Regions from separate parts of the Bacillus sp. 1A genome, predicted to be linked through region 1. Evidence: riboswitches for the same ligand, from Rfam matches in the RefSeq annotation. Region 1 holds a riboswitch; each other region holds the start of a gene.

What was found. Region 1 has a riboswitch for thiamine pyrophosphate ahead of tenA (thiaminase II). Riboswitches for the same ligand answer to the same signal wherever they lie in the genome.
Region 2: another riboswitch for thiamine pyrophosphate. It lies ahead of ACUN0F_RS08800 (energy-coupled thiamine transporter ThiT); the one in region 1 lies ahead of tenA (thiaminase II).
Region 3: another riboswitch for thiamine pyrophosphate. It lies ahead of thiC (phosphomethylpyrimidine synthase ThiC); the one in region 1 lies ahead of tenA (thiaminase II).

The regions. Positions count from the first base shown of each region.
Region 1 is NZ_JBQYLZ010000001.1:5,825,862-5,831,309, reverse strand. It holds gene ACUN0F_RS29885 (DUF3965 domain-containing protein) at 1-1,010, shown strand, start outside; gene ACUN0F_RS29880 (hypothetical protein) at 1,239-1,577, opposite strand; gene ACUN0F_RS29875 (SH3 domain-containing protein) at 1,583-2,743, opposite strand; TPP riboswitch at 3,013-3,124, shown strand; TPP riboswitch at 3,185-3,287, shown strand; gene tenA (thiaminase II) at 3,370-4,065, shown strand; gene ACUN0F_RS29865 (ABC transporter ATP-binding protein) at 4,034-4,783, shown strand; gene ACUN0F_RS29860 (ABC transporter permease) at 4,783-5,448, shown strand, end outside.
Region 2 is NZ_JBQYLZ010000001.1:1,743,761-1,749,208, reverse strand. It holds gene feoB (ferrous iron transport protein B) at 1-1,241, opposite strand, end outside; gene ACUN0F_RS08805 (FeoA family protein) at 1,238-1,465, opposite strand; TPP riboswitch at 1,661-1,762, shown strand; gene ACUN0F_RS08800 (energy-coupled thiamine transporter ThiT) at 1,849-2,520, shown strand; gene ACUN0F_RS08795 (sensor histidine kinase) at 2,741-4,594, opposite strand; gene ACUN0F_RS08790 (response regulator transcription factor) at 4,591-5,280, opposite strand; gene ACUN0F_RS08785 (class D sortase) at 5,320-5,448, opposite strand, start outside.
Region 3 is NZ_JBQYLZ010000001.1:1,364,327-1,369,774, forward strand. It holds gene ACUN0F_RS06810 (YkvA family protein) at 1-338, shown strand, start outside; gene ACUN0F_RS06815 (metal-binding protein) at 389-880, shown strand; gene ACUN0F_RS06820 (DUF4870 domain-containing protein) at 999-1,316, opposite strand; gene lldP (L-lactate permease) at 1,614-3,269, shown strand; TPP riboswitch at 3,341-3,456, shown strand; gene thiC (phosphomethylpyrimidine synthase ThiC) at 3,569-5,329, shown strand; gene ACUN0F_RS06835 (arsenic transporter) at 5,431-5,448, opposite strand, start outside.

The DNA of each region.
Region 1 (5,448 bases):
AAGAAAAAGAATTTTATAAAGAAGAAAATTTAGCGGCATTTATCGTATATGGAATGGATAAAGCAAAAAATTTACCACAGTTTCATAAAGATGAAATTCCAACTTTATTACGTATTCTTCGTTTATGCCAAGAGATTGGCTGGTATGAAGAAGCAAATACTTTTATGGTAACTCAAGGACTAGCTGAGTTTGTTCACACTTCATTAGAATATGAAACGTGGGATCTTTTGACACAAGCGGTTGCTTTAAACTATTTAATTATTAAATATCGTATTGGTGAATTAACTGATGAGGATGTAGCAATTTGGGATAGAGTTAAATTTAATGAGAAATGTATAACGGACTGTAAACATTTATTATCCCATAAAGAAGTATTAGAATTTACATTCTTTTATATGTGTAAGAGAGCTAAATCTCTATCAAAAGAGCAATTAAATAGTGATATGATGAGTCTAGCGATGTATTGTAATACGTTTGTATATGACTTATATACACATGACTTATTACGAAAATATCGTAAGTGTACAGACTTCCTATCATACTATGGACCTAGTCAAGCGGTGTTAGCTTGTCAAAGAGCTGTACTTTCTCAAATTTCAGATCGATTAGACCCACTCAAGACTACTCATGTAGATGATTATTTATATGTAATGAAAGATATGATGGAGCATATGACGATAGGAATAATGGATCGATATGATCATTTTATCGGGAAGTTATTATCATATGTGCCATTTTTCGAAATGATTCAAGTTCCACAACATGCGTATTATTGTGAAGAATTATTGTATATTTGTAAGGGCATTGAATATAAAGAAGAAATATTACGCAATTATATATTTATACAATTACATGATTGTTTACCATCATTCTTTAAGCTATTTCTTAAAAATAAACGTTATGCAACAATTCATGATATTCTGTTCTATTGGTGTGATGATGAACAAAGAATGAGCTTAGAGAAAAAATATAATCTTAGCTTTATTTATGAAAAATATGCTTGCGGATAAAAAGCATTTTCTATATAAATTAAAAAGGATCTCAAGTTTATGTGAGATCCTTTTTTTATTAGTAAAGCAAGGAGAACGCAATTAAGACGAGAAATAACATTCCATAAAGGAGAAATTGTGCCGTATTACTTCCTTGTATACCAAAAAAAGTATTTATTTTTGTGTATAAATTCAATATATATTTTATCGGATTATCTTTGAAAGATTGATACACAGTGTCTCCTCTTTCTAAGCTTCTTGTTCGTGTTTTTTTGTATTAGGAACATGAATGTATCTAGCTATGAATAATAAAACAGCCATAAAGAATACAGGAAATACGGTAGATAAATAAAAACCATTACTAATAATATTTGTTATTAGGGCACTTAATAGAAAGATGGCATTATATATATGAGCAATTTTTTGTTTTAGTTGTACTTGAAAGGATTCCATCATAATTTCTAAAGCAACAAAAGCAATGATAATAGATAAAAATACAGTGTTTGTATTGTAAATGATTAAACAACAGATTAAACCTAAAAAGGCGAAGTATTCAATTAAGAGAGGTATATTGATATTGCGTTGCATACAATTTACCTAACTAAATATGGCAGTGGGTTTACTGCATTTGTTTTTTCAAAATTCCATTCTCCATTGTGTAATTCAAAATGAAGATGTTGCCCGTATGAATGACCTGTGTTTCCCATATGACCTACTAATTGTCCAGCTTGTACTTGATCACCAGCTTGTACAGTGCGATCTTTCATGTGTGCATAGACTGTCGTATATAATTTCCCGTTTATTTGATGGGCGATGAACACAACATTGCCATAGCTAGCTGAATAATATGATTTCACAACTTTACCTGCAGCTGCCGCCTGGATCGAGACATTACCTTGAGCTGCAATATCTATACCATAATGCATTTGTTCCCAACGCATATCAAAGGTTGAGCTAATTCTTCCTTGAGTAGGGAATTTGAAAACTGCTGGAATGGAAGTAGGTTGAGCCGTTTGAGCTTGTGATTGCATTTGATTTTGCACCACATAATGTTTTGCCACGTATCCGTATCCTGTGCCAAAACGAATTTTATACCAAGTTCCTACAGTTTCCACTACTTGTATTTGTGTACCATTTTGTAATGAACCAAGTAGTGCACCACTTGTACTAGCGTTGCCACGTACATTAAGTTTAGGTGTTGCAACTGTGTATTTCGTATTAGTTTGAACTGTGATGCCTTTTACTAAAGGTTGTGAACCATTAGATACGAATGCTTTTTGTACGTAACCTGTTTTGCCATTATGTAAAATTTTATACCACTCGCCTTGTTCTTCTTGAATGGTAACGAATTTTCCATTTGGTAATACATCTAAAATTGAAGATTCTAAATTAGGTTCAGAACGAACGTTTAATGCATTGGCATTAACGATGTATTGATTATTAGATTGAAGTTTGTTTTTTAGTAGAATAGCATCTTTTTGTACGTAACCTACTTTATTATTAACGGATACTTTATACCAGCCATTAGTTGTTTCAAGTATGTTCACTTTCGTATTAAAGCGAATTGTATCAATTGAAGAGCTATTTGCGTTATCTTTTGTATGTAAGGCTACTTGATCGACTTTGACATATCCAGTTTTCACATTAGATAATTGTTCAGCGTTGGCTGTTTGTACATTTGTTTCTCCCATAGAAGGAAGTAAAGAGGCAATTGCGACAGTAGTTGCTGTTAAAGCAGTAGCTTTCATATTCATATAATAGAGACCTCCTCTAGTTGTATAGTTGTAATTTTATTATAGTATAAAGATATAATATAGTGGGTGTATTCACATAAATGTAATATGAAATCAATATAAAAATAAATTTTTTGAGGATAATGATTCCTTTTTATCCAATTAATTAGGATAATAATTTCTAACATAGAATATAAGTATTATATAGTTTTGTTATTTTGTTGACAATTGAGAAAATTAAAATAGTTGATGATGTCTTATTACGGTGTTATACTGACAGTGTTAATTTCATAGTTTGCTAGGAGAGCTGGTGTTGCCAGCTGAGAGTAGGCCGTAAGCCTTTGATCCTTTTCATTACCTGATCTAGATTATGCTAGCGTAGGGAAGCAATACGGACACTAATAATGAATCCCCGTTTCTTTGCGTATAGAAACGGGGCTTTTTTGTTTGAAAATTTCATATTGAAACCACTAGGGGTGCTTGTTGTGCTGAGAGAGGAATAATCCTTAACCCTTACAGACCTGATCTAGGTAATACTAGCGAAGGGAAGTGGAGCAACGAATAAATTATAATTTTATTTGCTGTAACCACTTCTTATTTAGAAGTGGTTTTTTATTTAGATATATAAATTGAAAGGGGATAGAGAAATGAAATTTTGCGATAGATTATTAGAAACTGTACAACCAGTTTGGGAGATGAGTCATAATCACCCGTTTGTAGTAGGTATGGGAGATGGCACATTAGAAAAAGATAAGTTTCAGTATTATATTATTCAAGATTATTTATATTTGTTAGATTATGCAAAGCTATATGCGATTGGTGTTGTAAAAGCAACGAATCCACAAGTAATGGGGAAATTTGCTGAACAAATTGATGGCATATTAAATGGAGAAATGACAATCCATAAACAATATGCAAAAAGACTTGGTATTTCTATAGAGGAGATAGAATCTGCAAAACCATCTGCTAAAAATTTAGCCTATACAAATTACATGATGTCTGTATCTCAAAATGGCACACTTGCGGAATTAATAGCGGCACTTCTTCCATGTATGTGGAGCTACTGGGAAATTGGAAAGCGTTTAAACGATATTCCTGGAGCAAGAGATCATGAGTTCTTTGGTGAGTGGATTCAAGGATATAGTTCGGAAGAATACGGTAGCCTTTGTATTTGGTTAATCGATTTATTAAATGAAATGGCAGTTGGAAAGTCTGACAAAGAGCTAGATCGATTAGAGGAGATATTCCTATATTCCAGTCGATTTGAATATTTATTCTGGGATATGTCCTATCGTAAGGAGATGTGGGGATTTGAGGAGCAAGAACATACTACAGTTTCATAATGTTTCTTTTCATTATGATGAGAAACCAATCATCAATGAATTAAATGCTTCTATACAAGATAAAGAGTTTGTAAGTATTATTGGACCGAGTGGATGCGGCAAAAGCACTCTATTTCGCCTTATTACAGGTTTAGAAGAAGCAAGTACGGGACAGATAGAGCTGACAGAAATAAAGAGCCATCCTGTAGGGTATATGCCCCAAAAAGATATGCTCCTGCCATGGAGAACGATTATTGAGAATGCTGCCCTACCGCTAGAGTGCCAAGGTGTACAGAAGAAAGAAGCACAAATAAAGGCAAAGGAACTGTTACATAAATTTGGCTTACAAGGGTATGAGACAAAATATCCGAAAGATTTATCTGGTGGTATGAGACAACGCGTATCTTTTATTCGAACTTTATTAACAGGCGGGGAGATATTGTTGTTAGATGAACCGTTTAGCGCGTTGGACGCTTTAACGAAGGCATCTTTGCAAGAATGGCTGTTTGAACAATGGAAAGAGTGGGAAAAAACAATTTTATTTATCACTCATGATGTGGAAGAAGCGTTGTTTCTTTCTAATCGAATTTTAGTAGTAGAGCAGCAACCGATAACTACTTTAACCGAGAGGGTTGTACCACTTGATCGTAATCGAGCAAGAAAAGATTTATATAAGCCTGAAGTGTTAGCGCTTAAAGATGAGCTTCTTAGTATGTTACAAAGGCAGGTACTCGTATGATGAACCGGTTGAAGGAGCTATTACCTGCCCTTACACTTACTAGTATTTTACTTGCCTTTTGGGAAGTAGGCGCAAGAATCGTAGACGAAATGTACATTTTACCGTCACCGTCTGCAATTGTGATGAAGATCTGGAAACTAAAAGATATATTATTTACGGTTCATTTGCCGGCAACCTTATCCGTCGTTTTAATAGGGGTGGCTATTTCTATCGTACTTGGGGTAGGGCTAGCGATGTTAATGAATGCGAGTAATTGGATGGAGAGAGCATTTTATCCACTATTAGTTGCCTCACAAACGATTCCGATTACAGCGCTTGCTCCGCTCTTCGTTTTATGGTTTGGATATACGATCTGGAGTAAGGTTGTTGTTACTGTTTTAATTACGTTTTTCCCAATTGCGGTCAATACGTATGATGGACTACGCAGTACGAAAAAAGAATGGGAGGAGCTATTAGTTACGTATGGGGCAACGAAAAAAGATGTTTTTCTTAAATTAAAATTGCCGTCTGCTCTTCCTTATTTTTTCTCAGCTTTAAAAATTGCAGTTCCGCTTAGTGTAATTGGGGCAGCAATCGGTGAATGGCTCGGTGCACAAGCTGGGCTTGGATATTTCAGTAAAAGAATGATGACGCAGTTAGACGGAGCAGGTGTATTTGCACCAATT
Region 2 (5,448 bases), 4.1 Mb from region 1:
TTCTCCTGTTCAATCGTTCTCGCTGCCATAATACCTGGAACATTACATCCAAAACCGATAATCATCGGAATAAACGCTTTTCCGTTTAAACCGAAGAACTCCATAATTCTATCCATAACAACTGCAATTCGCGCCATATATCCTGAGTCTTCTAATAATGAAATGAAAAAGAATAGTGCAAAGATTTGTGGAACGAATACTAATACCGCACCAACACCAGCAATAATACCTTCTGTAACGAGTGCTTGAATAAAATCAGAAGCTCCAACACTTGTGAGCCCAGCCGTTACCCAATCCGTAAGCTGTCCGCCAAAAAATCCATCTAACATATCAGATAAAGGTGTACCAATCCACGTAAACGTAACCTGAAAAATAAAAAACATAACTGCTAAAAAGATTGGAAGTCCTAAAATTTTATGTGTAATTAGTCTATCAATTTTTTCTGAAAAAGGAATTTTCCCTTCTTTCTCATGCTTCATAACATTTGTTTTTAACTTTTCAATATACGCTTCACGAGTTTTGTAAATATGCTCTTCCAACGTACAATCAAGTTTTCCTTCTAAGCGAGATCGAATGGCTACAAGTTCCTTATAAATTGGTAATGCTTTCATTTCTTTTTCTACTACTTCGTTATTACTTAAAAATTGAAGAGCTAACCATCTCGGATGCTCGTAATTCGCTTTCTCTAAAAGAGAAATTACCTCTCCAATTCCTTCATCCATTTGTAAACCATATGAAATAATGAATGGCTTTTTCTCACTTTTGTCATTTTCTTTAAGAGTAGCAAGTAGTTCTTCACAGCCTTTTCCACTTCTTGCAACGACAGGAACGACTGTTACACCTAATAGCTCTGATAATCGTTTTACATCAATTACAATGCCTCGTTGCTTTGCCACATCGACCATATTTAAACCAATTGAAACTGGCTTACCAAATTCAAGTAACTGCAACGTTAAATGCATATTTCGTTCAAATTGCGAAGAATCCACAATATTTAACATATGATGAAATTCGTCTGTTAGTAGAAAATTCGTAACGACACCTTCATCACGCGAAACTGGATTTAAATCATAAACACCTGGTAAATCAATTAATGTTCCTTGCTTATCTTTTAATTTACCAACCTTCTTTTCTACTGTTACACCGCTCCAGTTTCCTACATATTCATAAGAACCAGTAAGTGCATTAAATAATGATGTCTTCCCTGTATTCGGATTCCCTAGCAAAGCTACCTTATTCACGCTAATTCCACCTTTATCATTTTCGCGTCACAATGACGAATACTAATTAACTGTCCACGACACTCCAATGTACAAGGACCTTTAAACATCGCTTTCTGTTTCAGGCGAAGTTCGCTTCCTTCAGCAAGACCGAAAGCAGCTAGTCTACGCTTTAATAGCTGATCTAAAGACTGAATACTTTTTACTAACACTTTCTCTCCAATTTTAATATCTACTAAGCTCATAACCTTCCCCCTCAGAAGAGAATGATAATTATTTTCAAAAAAATTATACCACACCCAATTTCTCTTGTACTATACCCTTTTGCTTCATATTTATTAACATTTCGCTACAATTCTATTTCAATTATTGTCATACTGTATTCGTTTGCCATTCTCATCCATTTCGCTTACAATAAAACAGTAGCAAATAAAGAATCTCGTTATCACTGGGGGAGCCATGCCGCTGAGAGGGAACACTTCGTTCCGACCCTTCGAACCTGTTAGTTAATGCTAACGCAGGGATTGTGCAAACGTCCGAAATACATACCTCATTTTTATTTACGTATTTCGTATCCTCCTATGATATCTATTCTTTTTTGTACAACTTGGATTTAGGGGGAGACAACATGCGTAACACCAATTTACAAGCGATGATCGAATCTGCAATTCTTGCAGCCTTCGCCTTGGTCATCGACATTTTACCACTTTCAATCAAAATATCAGCAACAGGTGGTTCCATTTCATTTGCTATGATTCCCATTTTTATTATCGCATACCGCTGGGGCTTCAAAATGGCTTTCTTAGGAGGCTTAATTTGGGGATTATTACAAATTGTCGTAGGCGATGCCATTATCGTCACACCAATTCAAGTACTAATTGAATACTTTGTTGCTTTCGCATTCATTGGATTTGCTGGGTTATTCTATCGTCCAATTCAAAAAGCACTTTTAACTTCCAATGATAATAGCGAAGAGCAATCAAATTTAGGTAGCCGTAAAGACAAACCTTCATCAAAACCAAACCAAGGAAAGAAAGTAATTGGATACATTATCGTCGCTACTTTTATCGGTAGTCTAGCTCGTTACTTCTGTCACTTTATCGCTGGTATCATTTTCTGGGGACAATATGCACCAAAAGGCCAATCGGCTTTCCTATATTCTTTAATATTTAACGGTAGTACAATGATTGGTTCCTATATTCTATGTACCGTTTTACTTATATTTTTATTTATCACTTCACCACGTTTATTCAAGAGCATTAGTGCTTATCAAATGAATTCACAAAAAAAAGGCGCTTAACTAGCGCCTTTTTTTATATCAAAATTCTCAGTGAGTAATATCAATAATAAATACAATAAATGCACAAAGAAAAATAAATACCATCAAACCTAGTAAATTGCTATTCACGGCTAATCTACTCCTTACATAACCTCATTTTCTAATCAGATTATATCGCTTAAAAATAAAGATTAGGTAAAGATAATATGAAAATAAATTAAAAAAGCGTAGATTACATTGTCTACGCTTTTTTCGGTAAATAGAAGTAAAATAATACACCATCTTCTGTATTTTCTGCCCCATATTCAGCATCGTGCAGTTCTAAAATATTTTTAGAAATAGCAAGCCCAAGCCCCGTCCCGCCTTGTGAACGATGACGTGCTGCATCCACGCGATAAAAACGGTCCCAAATTTTATCTAATTGCTCTTCTTCAATGTGAGTACCTTTATTTTCAATACACACTTTTATACGATCCTTCTCATCTATTGTAGAAATAATAATATCCTCTGTATTCGGTGTATAACGTATGGCATTCGTAATGAAGTTCACGATTACTTGTTCAATCCGACTTTGATTTGCGACTACTTCAAATGAACATATATTTTTATGCACATGAAGTTCTTTTTTCTCTATGTCCACATAAAGGTGTTCACATATATCTTCAATTACTGTATCAATATAAAATACATCCTTTTTCATTTTATATGTACCTGACTCAAATTTAGCTAACTCCAGCATATCCAAAATTAAAGTATCCATTTTATCTACTTCTCGTTCCATTGCCTGAAAATAGTATTCTTTTTTATGCTCAGCTACTCCATCTTTTAAAATAGAAATACAGCTTTTCATAATACTCAGTGGCGTTTTTAATTCATGCGAAACACCAGAAATGAATTCTTTCCTCGTATTTTCTAACTTTCTTTCTTTTTCAATGTCTTGTTCTAGCTGTCCAATATGCGAATGGAGCTTATTAGATAATACATTAATATTTTTCGATAAATCACCAATTTCATCTTTTGAAGTAATCGGTATTTGTTCTGTGAAATCTAAATGTGCTATTTTCTTCGTTGTATCATTTATTTTTAATAACGGCTTTGCAATTTGTTTAGAGTAATAGAACGAAGCTAGAAAAATGAGAACGACTACAAACGCAATGATGTAAATGTAGTAATCTTGCACCATTTGTACAGCTTCATCTACAGGCTGTAAAGAAGCCATCGCATATATATAAGTTACTGATCCATCTTTTTCTTTTGTTGGCTTGATTAATAATTTATATTTAATATCATTTTTTTCATAGTCCATTGTTTGTATTGCATATTTTATGTGCTTGCTCTCTTTTAATAATAAATTAGTTTGAAATTCTTTTATGTTATCTAAGAAGATGCTATTTTTATAAATTGGATTTATAGGACCTGTTACATCAGGAAGCTGAACTTTCGTAACACGCCCACTTATGTAAGCATCTAATTCTTGAGCAGATTCTTCCTGGACAGCTGGTTTCTTTTCCTTAGCAAGTTGTTCCCCGGCTGCTTTCTTTTTCTCTTGATCTAATTTACTCATCTTCTCCTTAAATGCTTTTTCTAACGGTTTATTCGATCCATTTAAATTCTCCTTAGATAGAGAGAAAGAAAATGGAATAAAACGATCTTCTTTTTTCACTCCAGAAAAATAAATTTCTTGGCCTAAAAACTGATTTGATGGTTTATTATCAATCTCCTCTATATTGACGAGATTGTATAAAGGAATTTTGAATATTTGTTGTCCAAAGCTCTTTTGTTGCCTACGATCTATCGTTACTTCAAAATAAAAATCATCCGCATGTTTTAAATTCCCATTCTGATCTAACGTTGTAATCCACGTATTATTTTCTCTTAAAAAGTCTTGCTCCAGCTTCTGAATTCCTTCTGCACTTCCTGCATAATTCAAATAATTCTTCTCAAAGGAATTTAAATTCACTTTAATATCTTCTACTTTTCGATTCGCATAATATTGTTTAAAAAATATCGTTTGTCCAATAAATATCGTCGCTAAAATTAACATACATAATGCTGTTGTGAGGGCAAATAATTTTAGTACAATCCCCTTTCTCATACATTCCCCTCAAATTTATAACCGGTTCGCACTACAGTTGTAATGTACTTTGCTTTCTCTCCTAATTTACTTCGCAAGTTACGAATATGACTATTCACTGTGCGATCGTCACCAGCAAATTCATATCCCCAAATTCTTGAAATGAGTTGCTCTCGCGTTAAAACAATCCCTTGATTTTTCATGAAATAAGCTAATATTTCAAATTCAGTATGTGTTAAATTAATGTCTGTCCTATCTACCGTAACAGTGCGCGATGGGAAGTGGACGTGAATACCGTGGATGGATAATGTATCATCTTCATTCTCTAGAAGTTGCTTCGTTACTTTTCTACTTTCTAACAGCCTTTTCGCTCTTGCTAATAAAATTGGTGGGCTATACGGCTTCGTCACATAGTCATCTGCCCCAAGTTCAAATCCAAGTAACGTATCATCTTCATCTACACGTGCCGTCAGCATAATAATAGGAACCTCAGATGTTTTACGAATTCTTCGGCAGACAGACCATCCATCAAGTTCCGGCAACATAATATCTAAAATAACTAAATCAACCTCTTCTTCCTCAAATACAACTAAAGCTTCTTTCCCATCTCTTGCTTCAAACACCACATATTGCTCGCTCAAAAAATAATCTTTTAATATTTCACGCAAAATATCTTCATCTTCCACAATTAAAATGTTTTTTGACATGACTTATGTATCCCCCTTCCGCTTTCAGAAACTATCACTTCATTTTGAATAACTAGCCGTTAACTTCGCCTCGATAATATATCTATCTGGTGCATCCCCTATATAATCAAATGGATAGCAAGTCGTTAGTGTTAATATCGGTTCTTCTTTTTTTATAATAACAGTACG
Region 3 (5,448 bases), 4.5 Mb from region 1:
TTTGGAAGAAAGCAAAACATGTTGCAAAGCAAGCGGGACAGTCGGTCATTTATGCAAGTTTATTATTGTTTTATGTTTTGCAAAGACCTGATGTTCCAAAGCGAGTGAAAATTATTGTGATTGGAGCACTTGCTTATTTTATTGCACCAATTGATGCCATCCCAGATTTCATTGCTGGAGTTGGTTATACAGATGATTTAGGGGCGTTAATGGCTGCTCTATTACAAGCGTCGTTATACGTCAATGAAGAGGTGAAAGATAAGGCACGAGTGAAGTTGGCAGAATGGTTTGGTTCGGATATAGACACATCCTTTATCGATCAGAAATTAGATCAATAGGTGAGAACTGTCATATGGTGACAGGGCGAACGTAAGCGAGGAAGTGCATTATGCCATCAGGAAAAACGCATACGAAAATAAACTTAATATCCCTTCCGGTTGTTTTGTTTATGCTCTTTTCGTATGGATTAACAAACTTGGATTTTTTATTAACTTTTGCAATTGGCTTTTTAGTAGGTACTTCATTTTTAACGCCGGATTTAGATACATATAGTAATGCGTATAATAAATGGGGGTTCCTACGTATATTTTGGTATCCGTATAAGAAGGTCATGCCGCATCGATCCTTCTTTACACATACAATTATACTTGGTGATGTGATTCGTATTGCATACATGTTAATTGTGTTTTCTCCGTTTTTATTCCTATTAAATGTAATCGCGCTTGATGGGAATTTAATAGAAATTGCGAAGGAACATGAAGTTGAAATTGTAACGTTCATAATGGGAATTATTGTAGCAAGTACCCTTCACATTATAGCGGATAAAGTGAATACGCGCCGCAAAAAAATGATGAGAAAAAAGAAGAAACGCAGAAGATAAAAAAAACGTCCCAAAAGGTATTTTGGGACGTTTTTTTTCTTATTAAAAGATTGTCGTATCGCCGATAAAACTTCATTTATTATGATGCATACTGTTTTAATCAAACGTTTGTTTAAACTTAAGCTTTCAGTACTTTAATACCTTTTACGATGTTCCAAATAAAGTAGTATAAGCTAATGATTCCGCAAATACATAAGACAATCATTGTACCGATGCCCAGTGTTACATCCGGTTGATCAGATCCAAGACCCATAATTCCTAAAATAGTTACGCCAATGAATGTAGCGATACTTGGGATAATGTGTGTCCATAGAGCACGTTTTGCATGTGGTTTCGTTTCCGCATCGCCCACAATCCACACAATAATAGGGAATAAGATAGGGGCAAATAATACACTAAAGTATGATAAAGCTGCTAATATTTTGTTTCCGTTCATATATATCACCTCATAAATAATGTCCGTTGTTATACTATTATTATGCAATAGTTTTGGCAAGCTTTCTATCGATGAACATTACAAGAACATGACGATTTTGTAAGATTTTTTCGTTAAATAATAAAATTTTCAAAAAAATCTTTTTAAATAGAAATTGTTATGGTACAGTATAAATGAAAGTTATTGAAAACGTTTTCTTAAACGTTTTTTTATTTTTAGGCTTAAAGGTATGATGACCTGATAGTCTATTGATAAGGTTATTCTATTTAAAAGGGGATTCTTTAGGGGGAGAGAACAATGAACACATGGACACAAGTTTATGATCCGTTCGGAAACATTTGGATTTCGGCAGCGGTCGCACTTATTCCGATTATCTTTTTTTTCTTAGCTTTAGCAGTTTTCCGCATGAAGGGGTATGTGGCAGGATTAATTACAGTTGTACTTACAATTTTAGTTGCGTTATTCGCTTATAAGATGCCGTTCACGATGGCGATGGCAGCGACGGGATATGGTTTCTTATACGGACTATGGCCAATTGCTTGGATTATCATTATGTCGGTATTTTTATATAAAATATCTGTGAAAACAGGTCAATTCGATGTGATTCGTGCATCTGTATTATCCATTACGAATGACCATCGTTTACTCGTTATTTTAATCGGTTTTTCATTTGGAGCATTTTTGGAAGGGGCAGCAGGATTTGGTGCACCAGTAGCGATTACCGCAGCGCTTCTTGCAGGTCTTGGGTTAAATCCTTTATATGCAGCGGGTCTTTGTTTAATCGCAAATACGGCACCGGTAGCGTTCGGAGCGATGGGAATTCCGATTACAGTTGCTGGACAAGTAACAGGTATTGATCCGCATAAAATTGGACAAATGGCTGGGCATCAATTACCGTTCTTATCATTATTTGTTCCGTTCTTTATCGTATTTTTAATGGATGGATTTAAAGGAGTAAGACAAACATGGCCGGCTCTATTTGTAGCAGGTAGTTCATTTGCAATTACGCAGTTCATTACAGCGACGTTCTTAGGACCAGAACTTCCGGATATTACGTCGGCACTTGTAAGTTTAGTGAGTTTATCGCTATTCTTAAAAGTTTGGCAGCCGAAAGAAATCTATCAGTCTAAAGAAGCAAATAGTGAAGTAGCAGCAACGGCGATATCTATGCCGAAACTAACGGTAGGAAAAGTAGTAAAAGCATGGTCTCCATTCATTATTTTAACTGTGATGGTAGTCATTTGGAGCCAAAGTTTCTTTAAAGCATTATTTGCTCCAGGCGGTGCTTTGGAAAGCCTTGTGTTTAAGTTTGAAGTTCCAGGCTTACACAATTTAGTAATGAAAGCAGAGCCAATTGTAAATAAACCGACGCCTTATGAAGCAATCTTGAAATTAGATATTTTATCAGCGACGGGAACAGCAATTTTAATTGCTTGTATCATTTCTATCTTTATTTTGAAAATGAGTGCAAAAGATGCAGTAGTAACATTTAAAGAAACGTTAAATGAGCTTAAGATGCCAATTCTATCTATCGGATTCGTATTAGGATTCGCGTTTATCGCAAACTATTCTGGTCTATCTTCTACATTAGCATTAGCACTTGCAGGAACTGGCGGACTATTCCCGTTCTTCTCACCATTCCTAGGCTGGATCGGTGTATTTTTAACAGGATCCGATACGTCAGCGAATGCACTGTTCTCGAATTTACAAGCGATTACAGCGCAGCAAGTCGGTGTATCTGAAGTACTTCTCGTTGCAGCAAATACAACGGGCGGTGTAACAGGAAAAATGATTTCACCGCAATCGATTGCAATTGCTTGTGCAGCAGTTGGACTTGCTGGAAAAGAATCAGATTTATTCCGCTTTACAGTGAAGCATAGTTTATTCTTCGTAATTATTGTTGGTATTATGACGTATGTACAGGCATATTATTTAACGTGGATGATTCCATAAACAACAAAAGAAATAAACTTTGCATTTTTCAGATTATCGTGTATGATGGGAAAGTATTGAAAATTAAATCAGTGATAAACTAGGGGTGCCTAACGTATGCGTAGGCTGAGAGAGAAGCGTGTGAACTTCTTAACCCTTTGGACCTGATCTGGCTCGTACCAGCGTAGGGAAGTTAACGGCTTTACATAATGATGTCTTTATGAGCCAGGTCCTTATTTTTTTATGGACCTGGCTCTTTTTATTTTGGCATACGCTGGCCATATCTTGTCCTTGTCACGTACAGGGGGGCAACAAAGGTTATGAAACAGTCTGTTTCAGCTGAGCAAATTGAATTGAAATCGAGTTTACCAGGAAGTAAGAAAGTGTATGTGGATGGACCACGCGCTGGTATGAAAGTGCCGATGCGTGAGATTGAACAAAGCGAAACGAACGGTATTCCGAATCCGCCAATTCGTGTATATGATACGAGCGGTCCTTATACAGATCCTGCGTATAAAGTGGAACTGGAAAAGGGATTGCAGGCGCCGCGCCACTCTTGGATCCTGGAGCGCGGAGATGTAGAAGCATACGAAGGGCGCGAAGTAAAACCAGAGGATGACGGTGTGAAAGTGGCTTTGAAACATACGCCTGTTTTCCCGCAAATGGATCGTCAGCCGCTTAGAGCAAAGCAAGGGGCAAACGTTACGCAAATGCATTATGCGCGTAATGGCATCATTACGTTTGAGATGGAATATGTTGCGATTCGTGAAGGAGTAGAGCCTGAGTTTGTTCGTAAGGAAATCGCGGAAGGTCGTGCCATTTTACCAGCGAATATTAACCATCCGGAAGCAGAACCGATGATTATCGGCCGTAACTTTCACGTGAAGGTCAATGCAAATATCGGAAACTCTGCTGTATCTTCTTCTATTGCAGAAGAAGTAGAGAAGATGACGTGGGCAACGCGTTGGGGTGCGGATACGATTATGGATTTATCTACAGGTAAAAATATTCATACGACGCGTGAGTGGATTATTCGTAACGCGCCTGTACCAGTTGGAACTGTACCGATCTATCAAGCGCTGGAAAAAGTAAACGGAATTGCAGAAGATTTAACGTGGGAAGTGTATCGTGATACGTTAATTGAGCAGGCGGAGCAAGGTGTGGATTACTTTACGATTCACGCGGGCGTATTACTTCGTTACATTCCGATTACTGCAAAGCGTACGACAGGTATCGTTTCGCGTGGTGGTTCAATTATGGCACAGTGGTGTTTATTCCATCATAAAGAAAACTTCTTATACACTCATTTTGAAGAGATATGTGAAATTATGAAGCAGTATGATGTTTCGTTCTCTCTTGGAGATGGATTACGTCCAGGTTCGATTGCAGATGCAAATGACGAAGCACAGTTTTCTGAGCTTGAAACACTTGGTGAATTAACGAAGATTGCTTGGAAACATGATGTGCAAGTGATGATTGAAGGACCTGGGCATGTACCGATGCATTTAATTAAAGAGAATATGGAGAAAGAGCTTGATATTTGTCAGGGCGCGCCGTTCTATACACTGGGGCCGTTAACAACAGATATTGCACCAGGTTATGACCATATTACATCGGCAATTGGAGCGGCGATGATTGGCTGGTTTGGAACGGCGATGCTTTGTTATGTAACGCCGAAAGAACATTTAGGTTTACCGAATAAAGATGATGTTCGCACGGGGGTTATTACGTACAAAATTGCTGCACATGCAGCTGATCTTGCGAAAGGGCACAAAACGGCTCATCAGCGTGATGATGCACTTTCAAAAGCTCGCTTTGAATTCCGTTGGCGCGATCAATTTAATTTATCTTTAGACCCTGAACGTGCGATGGAATATCACGATGAAACATTGCCAGCAGAAGGTGCGAAAACGGCTCATTTCTGTTCAATGTGTGGACCGAAGTTTTGTAGTATGAGAATTTCACATGATATTCGTGAATATGCGAAAGACAACGATTTAGAAACGACAGAAGCAATTGAAAAAGGGATGAAAGAGAAAGCGAAAGAATTTAAAGACACCGGTAGTCATTTATACCAATAACACGTTACACCTCTTTACTTGATTGATCACACTGTAGTACCTAACTTAAATATAGAAGAAGCCCCCTTTGCTAAGACGGTAGCAAAGGGGGCTTCTATTTTCTATAAGGCGAAGAATAA